DNA from 3 places in the Mesorhizobium sp. M0778 genome. Region 1 is predicted to be linked to each of the others. Evidence: predicted binding sites of a transcription regulator. Region 1 holds the regulator's gene; each other region holds the start of a gene.

Evidence for each region. The regulator LexA, encoded in region 1, represses DNA repair genes until DNA is damaged. The targets are predictions, from matches to a motif close to TGTTCNNNNTGTGTTCNG.
Region 2: NKI22_RS18735 (PA0069 family radical SAM protein) is a predicted target of LexA. The motif match lies at 4,799-4,816, and genes of this name have one in related genera.
Region 3: NKI22_RS26935 (DNA recombination protein RmuC) is a predicted target of LexA. The motif match lies at 3,206-3,223, and genes of this name have one in related genera.

What each region holds. Positions count from the first base shown of each region.
Region 1 covers NZ_JAMYPA010000010.1:99,676-106,225, reverse strand. The annotation lists gene gltA (citrate synthase) at 1-120, opposite strand, end outside; gene gltX (glutamate--tRNA ligase) at 299-1,720, opposite strand; gene NKI22_RS16380 (ComEC/Rec2 family competence protein) at 1,817-4,282, shown strand; gene lexA (transcriptional repressor LexA) at 4,276-5,007, opposite strand; gene kynU (kynureninase) at 5,479-6,550, shown strand, end outside.
Region 2 covers NZ_JAMYPA010000012.1:170,673-177,222, forward strand. The annotation lists gene NKI22_RS18700 (tRNA1(Val) (adenine(37)-N6)-methyltransferase) at 1-369, shown strand, start outside; gene NKI22_RS18705 (S49 family peptidase) at 457-1,314, shown strand; gene NKI22_RS18710 (membrane protein) at 1,395-1,580, shown strand; gene NKI22_RS18715 (4-(cytidine 5'-diphospho)-2-C-methyl-D-erythritol kinase) at 1,607-2,509, shown strand; gene moaB (molybdenum cofactor biosynthesis protein B) at 2,496-3,038, shown strand; gene NKI22_RS18725 (phytanoyl-CoA dioxygenase family protein) at 3,072-4,046, opposite strand; gene NKI22_RS18730 (glycosyltransferase) at 4,236-4,739, opposite strand; gene NKI22_RS18735 (PA0069 family radical SAM protein) at 4,891-6,045, shown strand; gene rnhB (ribonuclease HII) at 6,212-6,550, shown strand, end outside.
Region 3 covers NZ_JAMYPA010000026.1:27,492-34,041, forward strand. The annotation lists gene NKI22_RS26920 (transglutaminase-like domain-containing protein) at 1-326, shown strand, start outside; gene NKI22_RS26925 (cation diffusion facilitator family transporter) at 433-1,395, shown strand; gene NKI22_RS26930 (GFA family protein) at 1,463-1,867, shown strand; gene NKI22_RS26935 (DNA recombination protein RmuC) at 1,911-3,173, opposite strand; gene def (peptide deformylase) at 3,277-3,807, shown strand; gene fmt (methionyl-tRNA formyltransferase) at 3,824-4,753, shown strand; gene NKI22_RS26950 (GNAT family N-acetyltransferase) at 4,750-5,259, shown strand; gene truA (tRNA pseudouridine(38-40) synthase TruA) at 5,278-6,033, shown strand; gene NKI22_RS26960 (hypothetical protein) at 6,015-6,550, opposite strand, start outside.

The sequences.
Region 1 (6,550 bases):
ATCAGGTCCTACCGAACCACTTCGTATCTTGAATTCATGGGTTTTGCCGTCGAGTTCCAGTTTTGCCGTCGACGCCTGGGTTTTGCCGCCAAATTCCATCTTTGTCGCAGGTTCGGTCATAGCAAGCTCCTTTTTGTTTCCTCAGGCCGGCAACGGCAAAACATTGAACCCAACACGTCAAAAGCATCGGAATACGCACATTTGCGCCCGCAATTGAATCTGCGCGCCAGATTAGGCCAAGACCCAATGTTGCACTGCGAAACACACCTTTCAATGCCAATCTTCTTGGGCCAGTTTCCTAATCGATTTGATCAGCAATCCGCGCCAGGCTTTCCTCGCGGCCAAGCACGGCCAGCACATCGAAGACGCCGGGCGAGGTGCTTTTGCCGGTGAGCGCGGCGCGCAGAGGTTGGGCCACGGCGCCGAGTTTGTGGCCGCCGGCCTGCGCATAGTCGCGGATCGCGGCTTCCGCCGAGGCGGCAGACCAGTCCGAAACCGTGGCCAGCGCCGCATGAGCGCCCTGCAGGATCGCGCGCGCGTCACCGCTGAGCAGCGCCCCCGCCTTCTCGTCGACCGGCAGCGGCCGCTCGACGAATAGGAATGCAGCCCCTTCAACAAGTTCGACCAGCGTCTTGGCGCGCTCCTTCAGGCCCGGCAAAGCGGCAAGCAATTGGGCCTTGCGTCTGTTGTCGAGGCTAGCTGCGATCGCCGGACCGCCTTCGAGATAGGGCAGAGTGGCGATGAAGATATCGAGCAGCGTCGCGTCGTTCATGCGGCGCATGTGCACGCCGTTCAGCGCCTCGAGCTTGGCGAAGTCGAAACGGGCGGCGCCTTTGTTGACGTCGCCAATGTCGAACCACGCGATCATGTTGGCGATCGACATGATCTCATCGTCGCCGTGGCTCCAGCCAAGCCTCGCCAGATAATTGAGCAGCGCCTCCGGCAGGTAGCCCATGGCGCGATAGGCCTCGACGCCGAGCGCACCGTGACGTTTCGACAGCTTGGCGCCGTCGGCACCGTGGATCAGCGGGATATGCGACATCGACGGCACCTCCCACCCCATGGCATGGTAGATCACCGTCTGGCGGGCGGCGTTGGTCAAATGGTCGTCGCCGCGGATGATGTGGGTGACGCCCATGTCGTGATCGTCGACGACGACGGCATGCATGTAGGTCGGGTTGCCGTCCGAGCGCAGAATAATGAAATCGTCGAGATCCCTGTTGGGAAAGCGTACGTCGCCCTGGACGCGGTCATGCACAACCGTCTCGCCGTCTGTCGGCGCCTTGATGCGGATCGCCCCCTTGGCGCCGGCCGGCGCCTCCGAGGGGTCGCGATCGCGCCAGCGGCCGTCATAGCGGGGAGGCAGCCCCTTGGCCCGTGCGCTCTCGCGCATTGCCTCCAACTCGGCAGGCGTCGCGTAACAATAATAGGCCTTGCCCATGCGAACGAGTTCCTCGGCCACCTCGCGATGGCGCGGCGCACGCTCGAACTGCGACACCGGCTCACCGTCCCATGTCAGGCCAAGCCAGGAAAGCCCGTCGAGGATGGCCGCGGTTGCCGCATCGGTGGAACGCTCGCGGTCGGTGTCCTCGATGCGCAGCAGCATCGTGCCGGCTGTGTGCTTGGCATACAGCCAGTTGAACAGCGCCGTGCGCGCCCCGCCAATATGCAGATAGCCGGTGGGCGAGGGGGCAAAACGGGTGACGACCTTGTCGGGCATGGAACTCTCAGGCAGGCGAAGGAAGTGGGTTTGCGGACTTTCGCGCGTTGCGCGTTCATGTAGCATAGGAGGTCGAGGGCGCAAGGGGCAGACCCGATGGCTGTGCGAGGCCGTGGTGCGGGCGAGGGCGAGGACGTTGGCAGCGGCGTCAGCGAACGCTTGCTGTTTGCCGCGCCCGTGCCTGTCCTGCCGGCACCGGCATTGCTGCCGGTTCCACGCTTTGATGCCCCGTCGCTGCCGGCGAGCGACCCAGCAACGGTTCTCGTGCCCGCGGCCGAGCCCATCGTGCGCCTACGCCGGCGTTTCCGCCTCCCGTCACCGTCCCGTATCCGCAACGGCGTAACCTCGGCGGTCGGCCTGGAGCTCGACCGTGGGGTCGCCTTCCTGCTGGTGCCGGTGTTCCTCGCATGCGGGGTGGTCGTATATTTTGCGCTGGCGGTGGAGCCGGCCTTTCCACAGCCGATCGCAATCGTCGCCTTGGCAGCCCTCTGTGCCGTCGCCTCGCGGTCGTGGCCCAGAACCCGCCTGTGCTTCATGGCGGCGTTGCTCTGCGCGCTTGGCGTGCTTGCCGCCAAGGTCGAGACCTGGCGTGTCGGAACGCATATGCTCGGTTCCGAAATCTCGACGCGCCTCACGGGTCGCGTCGTATCGTTCGAGCCCATGGCGAGCGGCCGCATCAGGCTGACGATCGATGTGATCTCAACTGCCAGGCCGACACTGCGCTACATGCCGGAACGGGTCCGCGTTTCGGCGATGAAAATACCGGCTGAGCTGACCGCCGGTTCCGAGATCGCCGGCTATGTGCGGCTGCTGCCGCCGACCGGGCCGGTGCGGCCCGACAGCTATGATTTCTCCTTCGACAGCTATTTTGCCGGTATCGGCGGCAGCGGCTTTTTTCTCGGCAATCCGAAAGTCGTGTCGTCGAGCAGCATGCCGTTTGCCGCGCGGCTTTCTTCCGCGATCGAAGACGCGCGCGAATCCATCGCCGACCATATCCGCAGCCGCATCGGCGGCGCCGAGGGCGAGATTGCTGCTGCGCTGATCGTCGGCGTGCGCGCCGGCATTCCCGAGGAGATCAACGAAGCGATGCGGCGTACCGGCATCTACCACATCATCTCCATCTCGGGGCTGCATATGGCGTTGGTCGCCGGCACCATTATGGCGCTGCTGCGCGGCGCCTTTGCGCTGTTTCCCGATTTCTCATCGCGACGGCCGGTCAAGAAATACGCGGCGGCCGCCGCGCTTTTTTCGATTGCGGCCTACCTCGTCTTTTCCGGCATTGTGGTGGCGGCCGAACGCAGCTTCATCATGTTGGCGGTGATGCTTATCGCCGTGCTGTTCGACCGGGCCGCGCTCACCATGCGCAACCTGGCGATCTCGGCCATCGCGGTCATTCTGGTGTCGCCGCACGAGGTGGTCGGTCCGAGCTTCCAGATGTCCTTCGCCGCGACGGCGGCCCTTGTCGGCGCCTATGCAGGCTGGTCCGATTACCGCGCCGGCGGGGCCACCACGCCGCCGCCCCGGCGGTCGCCGCTACGCTTTGCCACTAGAAAGGTACTGCTGGGCATGGGCGGCCTGGCGATGACCTCGATCATTGCAGGGAGCGCCACGGCGCTTTTCGCCATATGGCATTTCCAGCGCGTGGCGCCGCTCAGCCTGTTCGCCAATCTGGCCATCATGCCTATCGTCTCACTGGTCGTCATGCCCTTCGCCGTCCTCAGTGCGCTGGCGATGCCGTTCGGCGCGGATGGGCCTTTCCTCTACGTGATGGGCAAGGGGCTGACGGCGATGATCGCCCTGTCCGGGTGGATCTCCGAGCGCTCGCCGATCGATGCGGTCGGGCTGATTTCGCTGAGATCTGTCCTTTTGGTGACGATCGCCCTCGTCATTGCCAGCATGGCGACGACCTGGTTGCGGCTCGTGGCCCTTCCTTTTGCGCTCGCCGGCTTGCTAACGACAACGCAGACGCGCGTACCCGATGTATTGATCTCGGAGGACGCACGGCTCGTCGCGCTGCCGATCGGCAGCGGTGAACTCGCGGTCAACCGGGCACGCCCGAATGAGTTCACCATCGACAACTGGAAACGCGCGCTCACATCAGAGGCTATCGTCGCGCCGGAAACACCTGGAAAGAACGATCCGCAATTCGACATTGCCGATCCGGCCGACTTACCGCCGGGCATGCCGTTCATTTGCACGGACGGTCTCTGCCTTGCCAGGCATCCATCCGGCGCGATCATCGCGCTAGCCAATGACCGCGATACTGCACGGCCAGCCTGCGCCTTTGCCAGCTTGATCGTCATCGACGACGCCACCGCCCATAATCCCTGCTACTACGACCGGCTGGTCCTCGTCGTCACCAAACGGCAACTGGCGCGCGCGGGAAGTGCGGCCGTCTATTTCGATCCACAAGCGGCAACACGCGCCGAAATCCGCTTCGCCGTCGAAAAATCATACCGGCCCTGGCACGTGCAGCGGAAATTTTCACGCGCGGCGCGGGGCATGCCGCCATACCGCAGAGCCGACAAGCCAAAAGCCGGCGCCAAGGGCGCAGCTCAGTAGCGGCGGATCAGCCCAACGAGCTTGCCCTGCACCTTGACCCTGTCTGGTCCGAAGATGCGCGTCTCGTAGGCCGGATTGGCGGCTTCCAGGGCGATCGAGGCGCCCTTGCGGCGGAACCGCTTCAGCGTCGCTTCTTCCTCGTCGACCAGTGCCACCACGATCTCACCGGGGCTCGCCGTATCGGCATTGCGGATGATCACCGTGTCGCCGTCGAAAATGCCAGCCTCGATCATCGAATCGCCTTTGACCTCCAGCGCATAATGCTCGCCGCCCATGATCATGTCCGGCGGCACCGAGATCGAATGCGTCTGGTGCTGGATGGCATCGATCGGCACACCGGCGGCGATGCGGCCCATCACCGGGATCGACACGGCGGCGACGACATCGTCGTCATTGCCGGCTGCAGGCATCCGCGACGATGTCGGCTTGCCCTGCCGAGGACCTTGCCCAAGACTGCCCTGGATGACGCTCGGCGAGAACTTGCGTGCCGCATTGAGGCCGGGGGCGATCGAATCGGGCAGGCGCAGCACCTCCAGTGCACGGGCCCGGTTGGGCAAACGGCGAATGAAGCCGCGCTCCTCCAGCGCCGTAATCAGCCGGTGGATTCCCGATTTGGAAGCCAGGTCGAGCGCTTCCTTCATCTCGTCGAAGGAGGGCGGGATACCGCTTTCCTTCAGCCTTTCGTGGATGAACATAAGCAGTTCGTGTTGTTTGCGTGTCAGCATAGCGACCCCCAACAGAATCAGAAAAACAAACCCAGAACAAACACTATCTGTTCCAGTTGTGTTCCGCAACTGTTTAAAGTTTAATGAATGTGTTAGGGCTCGGGAAACGATACCACTCACCAAACCGGAACGCTGCATTTTCACCGCCGCGGGCGTCATCGCCTTGATTCTGCTTTCGTTTGCGGCCTCTGGGTTCCCAGAAGGCGGCACTGGTATCGGCCTTCAGCCGGCAAAGGGCACGGAATTGAAGCCGTATCGACTGTGCGGTTTGGTCAATGCACCGTGAACGAAACGAACTCAAAACGCCAACCTTGGGTTGGCTTGGCTCCTGGTTTCCACCGCGTGGTCAGGCAACTTGTCGCCGGTGGAGCCTTGCTGCGCGATACCAGGTAATGGAGAACCGCTCGTGACCGATGGATGCCGTCGATGCGTGTCCGGCGTTGCGGTGAATCTTGGGGGAGCAGACAAATCATGACAGGAATTCGCGATCTCGTGGCCATAAGGGCGATGGATGCTGCAGATCCGCTGCGCGCGATGCGCAACCGCTTTGTGCTGCCGCAAGGAGTGATCTATCTCGACGGCAATTCGCTAGGGGCCGCTTCGCGTGCAGCTTTCGATGAATTGAGCAAGGCAGCGACCGAAGAATGGGCGCATGATCTCATCCGCGCCTGGAACACGGCTGGCTGGTTCAACATGCCGCTCGAACTCGGCGACCAGCTCGGGCGCCTGATCGGTGCCGCGGCCGGCCAGACGGTGGTCTGCGACACGACATCGGTCAACATCTACAAGCTGCTGCACGCCGCCATGGCCATGCGGCCGGAGCGGCAGGTCATCGTCGCCGAGGGCGACAGTTTTCCGACAGACCTCTACATGGCTGAGGGTGTGGTTTCGACGCGAAAAGATACGCTGCTGCGCCTCTCGGGGGTCGACGCGCCGAGCATCGAAGAGCTGATCGACGAACGCACCGCCGTGGTGCTGGTCAACCACATCAACTACAAGTCGGGCGAACTGCGCGACATGCCGGCGCTGACGCGCAGGGCCCAGGAAGCCGGGGCGATGATCGTCTGGGATCTCTGCCACACCGCCGGTGCGATGCCAGTCGAGCTCGACACGGCAAACGCCGATTTTGCCGTTGGCTGCACCTACAAATATCTGAATGGCGGACCGGGCGCGCCTGCCTTCATCTATGCGGCTGAGCGGCATCTTGCCGACATCCAGCAGCCGCTCACCGGATGGTGGGGCCATGCACGGCCCTTCGCCTTCGAGCCAGGCTATGCGGCCGGCACCGGCATCCGCCGGTTTCTGTGCGGCACCCAGCCGGTCCTGTCGATGCGCACGCTGAAGGGCGCGCTCGACATCTGGAACGATGTCGACATGACGGCGGTGCGCAAGAAGAGCATCGCGCTGGCTGATCTGTTCATCGAGCTCGTCGAGGCAAAGTGCGGCACTTACGGGCTAACGCTCGAAAGCACGCGCGACGGGGAAAAACGCGGCAGCCAGATTTCATTCATGCACGAGCATGGCTACCAGATCATGCGCGCGC
Region 2 (6,550 bases), on a different contig from region 1:
GAGGATCGCGCGACGCCCGATCCGCTGAGAAAGGCCGCGCATGTCGCGGAGGACGGGCTGTTCGACAGCTGGATCCGCAGCGCGGCGGCGGTGGTCAGGCCGGGCGGCGGGCTGGCCGTCATTGCCCGGCCGGAACAGCTCGGCGCCATCCTCGATGCCATTGCCGGCCGCTTCGGCGATGCCGAGATGCTGGCCGTCCATCCTCGCCCCGAAGCGGCAGCGATCCGCATCGTCGTCCGGGCAGCACTCGGCGCACGCGGCAAGCTGTCGATCCGGCCGCCGCTGATGCTGCATGCCTATTCAGGCAATGGCCCCTCGGAACGGGCAGAGCTGATCAATAACGGGTTGGCGTCGCTGTTCGGATACTGATCCATTTTGATTGCCGGGGTGACGGCATTGCCGTTGGCCGGCGAATTCCTACATGCCTCAAGCAAATCGACCGGAGACAGCCCCCTCGTGAAACGTCTTTTCAATCGCCTGCTGCCGAAATCCTGGCGCTCGAACGTCGTCACCATTCCGGTCATCCGGCTGCACGGCACCATCATGCCCGGCGGCGGCCAGTTCCGGCCGAGCCTGTCGCTGGCGTCGACTGCCGGCCTTCTCGAAAAGCTGTTTTCCTTCGACGCGCCGGCGGTCGCCATCTCGATCAATTCGCCAGGCGGCTCGCCGGTGCAGTCGCGGCTGATTTTCAGGCGCATCCGCGACCTGGCAACGGAGAAAAACAAGAAGGTCCTGGTCTTCGTCGAGGACGTGGCGGCATCGGGCGGCTACATGATCGCGGTCGCCGGCGACGAGATCTTTGCCGACCCGTCCTCCATCGTCGGCTCGATCGGCGTGGTGTCGGCCTCGTTCGGCTTTCCGGAGCTGTTGAAGAAGATCGGCGTCGAGCGCCGCGTCCACACCGCCGGCCAGAACAAGGCGGTGCTCGACCCGTTCAAACCGGAAAAGAAGGAAGACGTCGAGCGCCTGAAGGCGCTGCAGCTCGAGGTCCACGAGACCTTCATCGATCTCGTCAAGGATAGGCGCGGCAGCAAGCTCAAGGACGATCCCGACCTGTTCACCGGCCTGTTCTGGACGGCCAAGAAGGGGCTCGAGCTCGGGCTGGTCGATGCCCTCGGCGACATGCGCAGCGTGCTGAAAAGCCGTTTCGGGCCGAAGACCCAGCTCAAGCTGATCACCGCGCCGCGCGGCCTGTTCGGCCGCTTCGGCCTGTTCGGCTCGAGTTTTTCGGCGCCCGATATTGCCGCCGCCGCGGCAAGCGGCGTCATCGATGCGGCGGAAGAGCGCGCGCTGTGGGCGCGCTTCGGGCTTTGAAAAGCCGGTGAAAGCGTCTAGCATAAATCATCAACCGACCCGACCGGCCGTCTTGCCGGCCTTGCGAGGGAGAGTTTGACATGCCGCAGATCATCTTCTTCGCCGTCGTCGGCATTGCCGCCTATTTCGGCTACCGCTCCTTCGTCAGGGAAGCCGAGCGGGTGACCGCCAAGGTGCGGCGTACCGAAAAGCAAGCCGCCAACGGTACGATGGGAACGCTGGTCAAGGATCCGAAGACCGGCGAATACCGTCTGGCCAAGGATTGACCGTCGTCTCCCTCGCGGCCGAGCCAGTGGATTCCGAGACCAGCATCCGGGCATCGCATGCGCACGCCAAGATAAATCTCGCGCTGCACGTCACCGGCCGGCGCGCCGACGGTTATCACACGATCGAAAGCCTGGCTGTGTTCACGCGCTTCGGCGACCGCATCGAGACGGAACTTGCCGACAGCGACGGGTTTTCCGTGTCCGGCAAATACGCCTCCGCGGTACCGGCCGACGACAATAATCTGGTGGCGAAAGCGCGCGACGCGCTGCGTCGCGAGGCCGGTCCCCAGCATGCGCCGGCTGTCGCCATCAGGCTCGAAAAGAACCTGCCGGTCGCGTCCGGCGTCGGCGGCGGGTCAAGCGACGCGGCGGCTGTGCTGCGTGCTCTGGTCCAGGCCTGGAGGCTCGACATCGGCGATGCCGAACTGGCGCGGATCGGCCTGTCGCTTGGCGCCGACGTGCCGATGTGCCTCGCAGCCAAGCCGCTGATAGCCCGCGGCATCGGCGACGAGCTGACGCTCGTGCCGGGTTTCCCGGCGCTGGGTCTGGTGCTCGTCAATCCAGGAACTGCCGTCTCGACGGCCGACGTGTTCGAGGCGCTTGGCCGCCGCGACAATGCGGGACTGCCGCCGCTGCCGCGCAGCCTCGACTTCCACAGTATCCGCAACTGGCTGGAGATCACCCGCAACGATCTCGAGCCTGCGGCGCGTGCAATCCAGCCCGCCATCGGCAAGGCGCTTTCTGTGCTGAACAAGGCTGGAGCCGGTTTTGCCAGAATGTCTGGTTCCGGCGCCACCTGTTTCGGGCTGTTCGAGACCGGCAATGTGGCCAAGCGCGCGGCCGTCGATATCCGCAGCCGCCATCCCGACTGGTTTGTCGCCGCGACGCGAAGCATGACATCGGAGGCTGAGGCGCATGGCCAGGATTGACGAGAGCCGCCCCTTCGTTCCCGTACGCATCGCGGTACTGACCGTTTCAGATACGCGCAGCCTCGCCGACGACAAATCCGGGCAGACCCTGGCCGACCGCATCACCGAGGCCGGCCACATCCTCGCCGCTCGTGACATCGTCACCGACGACCGCGACAAGATCCGCGACAAGGTTTTGGGCTGGTCGAAGGACGATGCGATCGATGTCGTCATCACCACCGGCGGCACCGGCTTCACCGGCCGCGACGTGACGCCGGAGGCGCTGGAGCCGATCTTCGAAAAGCGCATGGACGGCTTTTCCGAAGTGTTCCACCGCATCTCCTACGACAAGATCGGCACTTCGACGATCCAGAGCCGGGCAACCGGCGGCGTCGTCAACGCCACCTTCGTCTTCGTGTTGCCGGGTTCGCCCGGCGCCTGCAAGGACGCCTGGGACGGCATTTTGAAGCCGCAGCTCGACTATCGGCACATGCCCTGCAACTTCGTCGAGATCATGCCGCGCCTGGACGAGCATTTGCGGCGCGGCTGAGACGGAGCGAGGTATCAGCCGGGCGATCCCGCCTCAGCGAATGACCGGCTCGCCGTGAAACCGCCGGCGCGACGGCGGCGAGACGCCGAAGCCGACTTCCATCATCAGTCGTGGCGTGCGCGTCGGCACGGTACCCATATGGAAGCCGAACGGATCCTCGACAAAGCCGAGACCGGCCTGCCCCGTCAGCGTGACCGGGCTCTGCTCGCCATAGACGCCCAGCACCTCTTCCGCCGAATGGCCGACCAGAAGCGTCAGCTGATGCTTCAGGATGCGGCGGTTGTGGGAGCCGCGGACATAGACATGCGGCCCGGTGTCGTTGTCGACCGGCACCAGGTAGAAAAAGAACTTCAGCATGCGCCAGTCGTCGAGGTCGAAATGGTATTTGCCGAGCGAAGCCATGTTCTTGTCGGCGTCCGAGACGCCACCGGTCGGAAAGCTCCACCAGACGCGGGTGGTGATCAGCTTGGCCTGGCTGCCGAGATAGTGCGCTGCGATGTCGAGGAGTAGCGGATCGCGCTGCACGGCGACCGCAGCGTTGCAGTCGAGGACCCGCTCGAAATAGTGGCCGCTGAGCAGCGGGCGGCCGAAATGCTTTTCTGCATCGGCGTGTTTTTCGGGCAGGAATTCCAGCCGGCGGTCGAAATTGCCGAAGCATGGCGTGTGCTCGGCGAAGCGGGCGATCTCCTCATGGATGGCGGCTGGCAGCGTCAGGCCCGAATAGAGCCCCTCCGTCCGCAGCGCGCCGACGACGGCATCGCGATCGACGCCGGCGAACATCGTTTCACTGACATTGCGCGCCGGCCGAACCGGCTTCGCACCGCGCCAGTGCAGCCGCCGCGCCGGCATGGTGCGCGCCAGCATGAACATCGGCAGCCATGCCGGATTCTCGCGAAGGTCGGAAAGATAGGTCGGAATGCGGGCGGCGATGCGGCGCAGCGTACCGCCGTTGCGTGCGATCGCCTCGAGGCTTGCAGCGCCGGACTTGTCAGGGCTTGAAAGGGTCATCGGGGTCCTCAAATGTCGAGGGAACAGCATCGACGATAGTCGTCGTCGCCGCTCCGGCACACCCCAAACCCATTCGCCCGTATCGCTGGGAATGGTAACCCCCGGCCAGATTTTGTGCAATGCACAATAAACGACAACCCGCCAGAAAATTTGCTTGGGCGGCGTTTCCTAGGCCGGGATGGTAAGCCGTCACTTCCGCGGCGCCACCCAGATCTCGGCGTGGAGCCTTCTTGTCGCCAGGCCGCGGGCGATCGCTTCGGCGCTGCGGGCGCTCTTAGACAGCGCGGCGGCCTGACGCTTGCTGATCACCAAGCCTTCGGCGAGAGCGCGATTTCCGGCAAAGACCCGCGACAGGAACGGCGCGCGGCTGCCGCGTGCCCGTGAAAATCGCGCCGCCATGGTTTGCCTGGCCGTATGGGCGACGACCTCGTCGATCCAGCCCTCCCCCAGCCGCGCTCCCGGTTCCAGCAAAAGCAGCCAGTCGCCCTTGGCCTGCCTGATGCCGGCGGCGATGCCGCCGCTGACATAGTGGCAGCCGGCATGTTCGGCGACGCGGTGCGTCTGATCGGTCGAGCCGGTGTCGCAGACGAGAACGTCGCGCACCACGCCTTCGACCGCGCCGCCGATCAGCGAGGCGAGCGTGCGGGCGAGGCCCTCCTCGTCATTCAGGGTTTCGATCAGGACGCTGAGCATGTTTAGCCGAATAGCGGAAAGCGGTGGGCAGCGCCAGTTTTTGCGGCACGCCGCGAGAAAGTTCTTGCTTTGTTCCACTCGGTGCGATAGGAATACATTCATGAGCAGAGCGATTCGACAGCGGGCGGACAGTCCCTGGGAAAGGGCCAAAATGGAACAGATCGTGCGTGCCGACATTGCCGCCTTCGGCGCTGGCAGGGCCGAGATGGCGAATGCGATGATCGAGCAGAGCGGCATGCGCGTCCGCCCAGACCGCAATCGCGGCAGGTCGGCGGGCATCAATCCGTCCGGCCGTTTCGAGCCGGTCAGCCGGCATGTGTTCGACGACGGCTGGAATTCGCTGGAGGAGCTGCCGCCCTTCAAGACCGAGGTACAGGTCGAGAAGCCGCGCACCATCATCACCCGCAACGAATCGCCCGACATCTCCTTCGACCGCTCGATCAATCCCTATCGCGGCTGCGAACATGGCTGCGTCTATTGCTTCGCGCGGCCGACGCACAGCTTCATGGGCCTGTCGCCGGGGCTGGATTTCGAATCGAAGCTGTTTGCCAAGCCGGATGCGGCGCGGCTGCTCGACAAGGAATTGTCCAGGGATAATTACCAGCCGCGCACCATCGCCATCGGCACCAACACCGATCCCTACCAGCCGATCGAGAAGCAATACCGGATCATGCGCGAGATCCTCGAAGTGCTGGAGGCGCGCGGGCATCCGGTCGGCATCGTCACCAAGTCAGCGCTGGTGACACGCGACATCGACATTCTGTCACGCATGGCCGAACGCGGGCTGGCCAAGGTGGCACTGTCGGTGACGACATTGGACAGGATGCTGGCCAGAACGATGGAGCCGCGCGCGTCGACGCCGACCAAGCGGCTGGAGGCGATCAGGCAGCTTTCGGACGCCGGCATTCCGGCCTCGGTGATGGTCGCGCCGATCATCCCCGGACTGACCGACTCGGAAATGGAGCGCATCCTCGATTCGGCGCAGGCAGCGGGCGCGCGTGAAGCGGGCTATGTGCTGCTGCGCCTGCCGCTGGAGGTCGCGCCGATCTTCAAGGACTGGCTGCTGCGCCACTATCCCGACCGCTATCGCCACGTCATGTCGCTGATCCGTTCGATGCGCGACGGCAAGGACTACGATTCGGAATGGGGCAAGCGCATGAAAGGCTCCGGCCCTTATGCCTGGCAGATCGGCCGCCGTTTCGAGATCGCCGCCAAACGGCTCGGCCTCAATGCCGAGCGGCGCTCGCTGAGGACCGACCGGTTCGTCCCCGCCGCCAAGGCAACCGAGCAGCTGATGCTGCTGTGACAAAGCGTCTCGCGCCAGCCGCTTGAAGCGGCCGCAGCAGGCGAAAAATCCCGTCCGGCCTGTCCTGTCCCCGGGCTTGCAGACGGTAGCCCCTCCTGGTCCGGTGCCCCGCCCGACCCGGAGGGGACTTGCGGAGAATCGGAGCCGATGCGAACCTCGCCGCACCATGGCTCGCCCGCGTTCCGATTCTCCGCTTCTCTTCGAAATCGTCGAGAAACCCGACTTCTCGTTCGAGACGAAGGCGATGGCCGAAGGCCTGTGGCCGGTGGCGGGGATGGACGAGGCCGGCCGCGGCCCGCTCGCCGGGCCGGTGGTGGCTGCAGCGGTGGTGCTCGATCCCGCCAACATCCCCGACGGCCTCGATGATTCCAAGCGGCTGACGCATTTGCAGCGCGAGGCGCTGTTCCTGAAAATCCTCGGCTCCGCACTCGCCGTATCGATGGCCTCGGTCAGCGCCGAAGGCATCGATGCCTCCAACATCCTCAAGGCCAGCCTGGAGGCGATG
Region 3 (6,550 bases), on a different contig from region 1:
ATCGCGAGCAGAGTGGTGTGTGCCGCGACTTTGCCCACCTCGCAGTCGCCTTCTGCCGCGCCCTGAACATCCCGACCCGCTACTGCACCGGTTATATCAGCGATATCGGCCTGCCAAAGCCGTGGTCGGACATGGATTTCGCCGCCTGGATGGAGGTTTATCTCGGCGGCCGCTGGCACGCGTTCGACCCGCGCAACAACGCGCCGCGCATCGGCCGCATCCTGATTGCCTCCGGACGCGATGCCGCCGATGTCCCACTCACCCACATTTTTGGACCGGGCGCGCTGGCTGGCTTCAAGGTCTGGACGGAGGAGGTCATCGAATAGCCTCTCGCGCTGCCCTTTTGAACAACTCGACACTTCGGGCGTTGTTCGAGCTGTGGAGCGTGGGCGTGCTCCGCTAATCTCGGTGCATCAACCAAGGCAGCACACCATGGCGGCGCATGGCGGGTCGAAAAAAGTGATCTATGCGGCGCTCGCCGGCAATCTTGCGATCGCCCTGACCAAATTCGCCGCTGCCTTGTTCACGGGCAGCTCGGCAATGCTCTCGGAAGGCGTCCACTCGCTCGTCGATACCGGCAATGGCAGCCTGCTGCTTTACGGCATGCACCGCGCCGCCCGGCCGGCCGATCGGACGCATCCGCTAGGCCATGGTCGCGAGCTGTATTTCTGGAGCTTCATCGTCGCGCTCCTCGTCTTTGCACTGGGCGCCGGCATATCGTTCTACGAAGGCGTGACGCACATCATGGCGCCGGAGCCGATTGCCAACGCAAAGGTGAACTACGCTGTACTTGGCCTTTCCTTCCTGTTCGAAGGCACCTCCTGGCTGGTGGCGCTGAACGAGTTCCGCCACCAAAAAGGCAGCCACGGCTGGCTCGAGGCGGTGCAGCTCAGCAAGGACCCGAGTGTCTACACCGTACTCTTCGAGGACAGCGCGGCACTTCTCGGCCTCGTTGTCGCCTTCGCCGGCATATTGGCGGCGGAACTGCTGGACATGCCGAAGCTCGACGGCGCCGCGTCGATCGGCATCGCGCTGATCCTGGGCGCGACCGCGATCTTCCTGGCCCGCGAAAGCAAGAGCCTGCTGCTCGGCGAGCCGGCCTCGCCCGAGATGCAAATGAAAGTGCTGGCCATTGTCCAGCAGGACCCGGCGGTGCAGCGGGCAAATGGCGTACTGACGCTCCATATGGGGCCTCAGGAGATCGTCGCCGCTCTGAGCATCGAGTTCGAGGACCACTTGTCGGCGCCCGAGATAGAGACCTGCGTCGAACGCCTCGAGACACGGCTGAAGGCGGAGATGCCGGAGGTCACGCGCCTGTTCGTCAAGCCGCAGACCACCGGCACCTGGGAACGGCGGAGCAAGGCCTTGGCGGCGTCCGGAGGGGAGCCGGCCTGAGGAAAATGGCTGCGCCATCGGGCAGTCCCGGTTATGATTGCGCGCAAAAGCTCCAGGAGGAACGAAGATGAAAATCGACGGCGGGTGTCATTGCGGCGCCATTACTTACGAGGCCGAGGTCGATCCGGAAAAGACCACCATTTGTCACTGCATCGATTGTCAGAAGCTAACCGGAACGGCCTTTCGCGTCACCGTGCCGGCGTCCGAGGACAATTACACGATCACCAAGGGCGCGCCGAAAATCTACATCAAGACCGGTTCGAGTGGTGCCAAGCGCGCTCAGGCATTTTGCGGTGAGTGCGGCTCGCATCTCTACGCCACGTCGGCGGGCGCGGGACCGAAGGTTTACGGCATCAGGGTCGGCACGGCATGGCAGCGCGATCAACTGGTGCCGAGAAAGCAGATCTGGCATCGCTCGGCGCTGCATTGGCTGCCGGAATTCGAAGGCACAACCATCATCGAGGAGCAGTAGCGCCAGACCGGGCGAAGCCTCGGCTCCGGTTCCGGCGTAGCTCTCAATCGTCGCCTTCGACGACCCTTAGCCTCAGCTGCCCGGTTTTCGAATCGGCAACACGCGCGCTGCTTTCCGCTTTTGCTCCGCTGCCATTCGACCCAGCGGTGTCCTCCGCCGGCTGCACGCCAAACTCCAGCGCCTCGATCTTTTGTCCGCGCCTGGTCACCTTCGACGTCGAGACGAGGATGTCCTCGATATCCTTGGCCGATTGGCCAAAATGCGTCTGTAATTTGCGCACCCGCTCGTCGAGCCGAGAGACGTCTTCCATCAGCCGGATGACCTCGCCCTGGATCAGGTGCGCCTGCTCGCGCATGCGTGCATCCTTGAGGATTGCCTGGATGACCTGGATCGACAGCATCAAAAGCGACGGCGAGACGATGACGATCCGCGAACGATGCGCCTTTTGGACAACCGCCTCGAAATTCTCATGGATTTCGGCGAACACCGATTCAGAGGGAACAAACATGAAGGCGGTATCCTGAGTCTCGCCCTGGATCAGGTATTTTTCAGCGATGTCGCGGACATGCACCTCGATATCGCGGCGGAAAGCCTGTGCGGCGGACTTCTGCAGGTCGGCGCCTTCGGCGGCCCGGATGGCATTCCAGGCCTCGAGCGGAAACTTTGCGTCGATGGCAAGCGACGGTGCGCCGTTCGGCATCTTCACCAGGCAGTCGGGCCGGCTGCCATTCGACAAGGTCGCCTGGAATTCATAGGCGCCGTGCGGCAATCCATCGGCGACGATCGCTTCCATGCGCGACTGGCCGAAGGCGCCGCGCGTCTGCTTATTGGAAAGGATCGCCTGCAATTGCACGACCTGGCCAGCCAGCGACTGGATGTTGCCTTGCGCGATATCGATGACCGCCAGCCGCTCCTGCAGCTTGGCGAGGCTCTCATGCGTCGATCTCGTCTGCTCGGTCATGGTCTGGCCTAGGCGGCCGGTCATGGCATCGAGGCGCTGGCCGATCGACTGTGTCAGTTCCGCCTGGCGTGCCCCGAACACTTCTGCGATGGCGCCCATGCGGCCCTGCATTTCCGCCTGGCTTGCCAAGATGCCGGCCATCCGCACCTCGGCGTCGCGGGCGTGGTCGGCGGCTTCGGCGGCCGCCACAGTCCGCGCCTTGGCCGATCGCCACAGCGCAATGACCAACGCCACGAACAGCCCGACGAACAGCACTGCGCCGAAACCCAGGGCATGGCCGAGGGTGATCGTGGTGGCGCCGAGCCGGGCGACAGGTTCGGACAGGATGGTGGCCAGTTCGTTCATGCCGACAGCATAGATGATTCGGAACGTCGGCATAGATCAAAACGTGAACGGCCCGTGGCCGCCCCGGTTGACGCTTTTCGTGCGACGTCTTAGGTGAGACGCCATGTCGATCAAGCCGCTTATCATCCTCCCCGATCCCGTCCTGCGCCAGGTTTCAAAACCGCTCGAGCGTGTCGACGGTGACTTGCGCAAACTGGCCGGCGACATGCTGGACACCATGTATGACGCGCCCGGCATCGGCCTCGCGGCGATCCAGGTCGGCGAACCCCTGCGCATGCTGGTGATCGACCTCGCCAAGGAGGATGAGACGCCGGCACCGCACGTCTTCATCAATCCCGAAATCCTCGAAAGCTCCGACCAGCGTTCGGTCTACGAGGAAGGCTGCCTGTCGATCCCGGATTACTATGCCGAGGTCGAGCGTCCGGCGGCGGTGCGGGTGAAGTACCTTGATCGCGACGGCAAGCTGCAGGAGATCGAGGCCGAGGGGCTGATGGCGACCTGCCTGCAGCACGAGATCGACCATCTCAACGGCGTGCTGTTCATCGACCACATCTCCAAGCTGAAGCGCGACATGGTGGTCAAGAAATTCAAGAAGCTCGCCAGGGACAAGGCGCCGGGCAAGATGGTGGGATAGGGGTCGACCAATGCCCCTGCGTGTCATCTTCATGGGTACGCCCGAATTCTCCGTGCCGACGCTGCGAGCGATCGCCGGGGCAGGGCATGAATTGGCAGCCGTCTACACGCAGCCGCCGCGCGCCGCGGGCAGGCGCGGGCTCGAGCTGACGCCGTCGCCGGTGCAGCGCGAGGCGGAGCGGCTTGGCATCGAGGTGCGGTCGCCGGTGTCGCTGAGGAGCGAGGCGGAGCAGGAGGCGTTCCGCGCCTTGCGTGCCGACGTCGCCGTGGTGGTCGCCTACGGGCTGCTTCTGCCCAAACCTATTCTCGAGGCACCTCGGCTCGGTTGCCTCAATGGCCACGCATCGCTATTGCCGCGCTGGCGCGGCGCTGCCCCTATCCAGCGCGCCATCATGGCCGGCGATACCGAGACGGGCATGATGGTGATGCGGATGGAGGAAGGCCTCGACACCGGCCCCGTGGCAATGGTTGAAAAATGCGCCATTGGACCCGACATGACGGCCGGCGATCTGCACGACCGGCTGATGGTCCTCGGTGCTGCGCTGATGGTGCAAGCGGTCGAACGGCTGGAGCGGAATACGCTGACATTTACCACACAGACGGAGGTGGGGGTGACCTACGCCAAGAAAATCGATAAATCGGAGACTCGCATAGACTGGCTGCGACCTGCCGGCGACGTGCACAACCAGATTCGCGGCCTGTCGCCCTTTCCCGGTGCATGGTGCGAGGCCGAAATCGGCGGCCGCGTGGAACGGCTGAAACTGCTTCGCTCGACGCTCTCGCAAGGCGCCGGCGAATCGGGAGGAATTCTCGATGACCGGCTGACGGTCGCCTGCGGGTCAGGCGCGATCAGGCTGGTCGAAGTTCAACGTGCGGGCGGAAGGCCCATTGCCGCGCAGGAGTTTCTGCGCGGGGCCAAGCTCGAAAAAGGAATGAAATTGTCATGAGCATGATGTCCATACGCGCGGCGACGCCGCGGGACCGCGAGGCGATCCGCCTTGTCGAAGAACACGCATTCGGCCAGCAGGCGGAGGCCGGACTGGTCGACGCGCTGGTCACCGGCGGTGATGCCGTCGTCGAACTGGTGGCGGAGGAAGACGGGCAAGTGGTCGGCCATATCCTGTTTTCACGGCTCTTCGTGCAGAATGGCGGCAAGAGCTTCCCGGCAGTCGCGCTGGCGCCGCTGGCGGTCGAGCCGTCGTTCCACGGCACCGGCATCGGCGGTGCCCTGGTCCGCGAGGCGCATATCCGCCTGAAAGCCGCCGGCGAGACGCTCGCCGTAGTGCTCGGCGATCCGGCCTACTATGGCCGCTTCGGCTACAGCCGCGCCCGTGCAGCGAAATTCGAGAGCGACTACCAAGGCGAGGCTTTGCAGGCGCTTGCCTGGGGCGAGGCGCCGGAGACCGGCAGGCTGGTCTACGCCTCGGCCTTCGGCTCAGCCCTCGCCGCCTGATTTCGCCTCGATCCGGGAATGCCGCGTTTTCGCCTCGACATCGAATATGACGGCAGTCTCTTTGCCGGCTGGCAACGCCAGGCCAATCAGCCTTCGGTGCAGCAGGCGATCGAGCAGGCGATCGAGAAGTTCTGCGGCGAGCAGGTCTCTCTGCGCGCCGCCGGCCGCACCGATGCCGGTGTCCATGCGACCGCTCAGGTGGCGCATGTCGATCTGGTCAAGGCATGGCCCGGCGACAAGGTGCGCGACGCCGTCAATGCGCATCTGCAAGCGGCCAAGGCCCACATCGCCATCCTGAAGGCCGCCGTCGTGCCGGATGGCTTCGATGCGCGTTTCTCGGCGATCGGCCGCCACTATCTCTACCGTATCGTCAACCGCCGCGCGCCGGCAGCGCTCGACAAGGGCAAGATCTGGTGGGTACCGAAGCAGCTCGATGCCGCCGCCATGCACGAAGCGGCAAAAGTGCTGCTTGGCCGGCATGATTTCACCACCTTCCGCTCGACCCAGTGCCAAGCCACCAGCCCGGTCCGCACGCTCGACCGGCTGGATGTCAGCCGGGCGGGCGATTTCATCGAAGTCCGCGCTTCGGCGCGGTCATTCCTGCACAACCAGGTGCGCTCGATGGTCGGCTCGCTCAAACGTGTCGGCGAAGGCGGCTGGACCATTGCCGACCTCAAGGCCGCGCTCGAGGCGCGCGACCGTGCGGCCTGCGGTCAGGTGGCGCCGCCCGACGGGCTGTTTCTAGTCGGCGTCGATTATCCGACGCCTGGCTGATCCGGCACGCTGATACCGAGCAGCGCCTGCAGGCCGAACAGGACGATCAGCGACGCCACGAACATGCCGGCAAAAACAGCGCTGCCGACAGCCGCACCCCTGCCGATGGCAACGTTGGTCATCCGCCAGGTCAATACCATTGACAGCGCGAACAGCAGCAGCGACACCAGCCCGGAGACTTCGTTGGCCGATGTCAGGAAAAGCCGGATCAACGCCGATGGCAGCATCATCCAGGCGATGATCGCCGAGGCCCAGTTGCTGGCGACGACATAATGGACGAAACGGCTGCCGACGCCGACCCGCGGCGCGACCAGGGCCAGGCCGATGAGCGGCAGCACCCAGGCGCCGATATCGACGGTGGCCAGCCGGATCAACATGCTGAAACGGCCGACGAATGCGTCGGGATCGCCGATCTCGTTGGCAATGCCGACCCAGCCGACGATCAATGCCGGCGCCGCGACGACGATGGCAAAAAAGGAGTTCCAGAAACCGTCCGCCGAAAGGTCGAGCAGGCGAA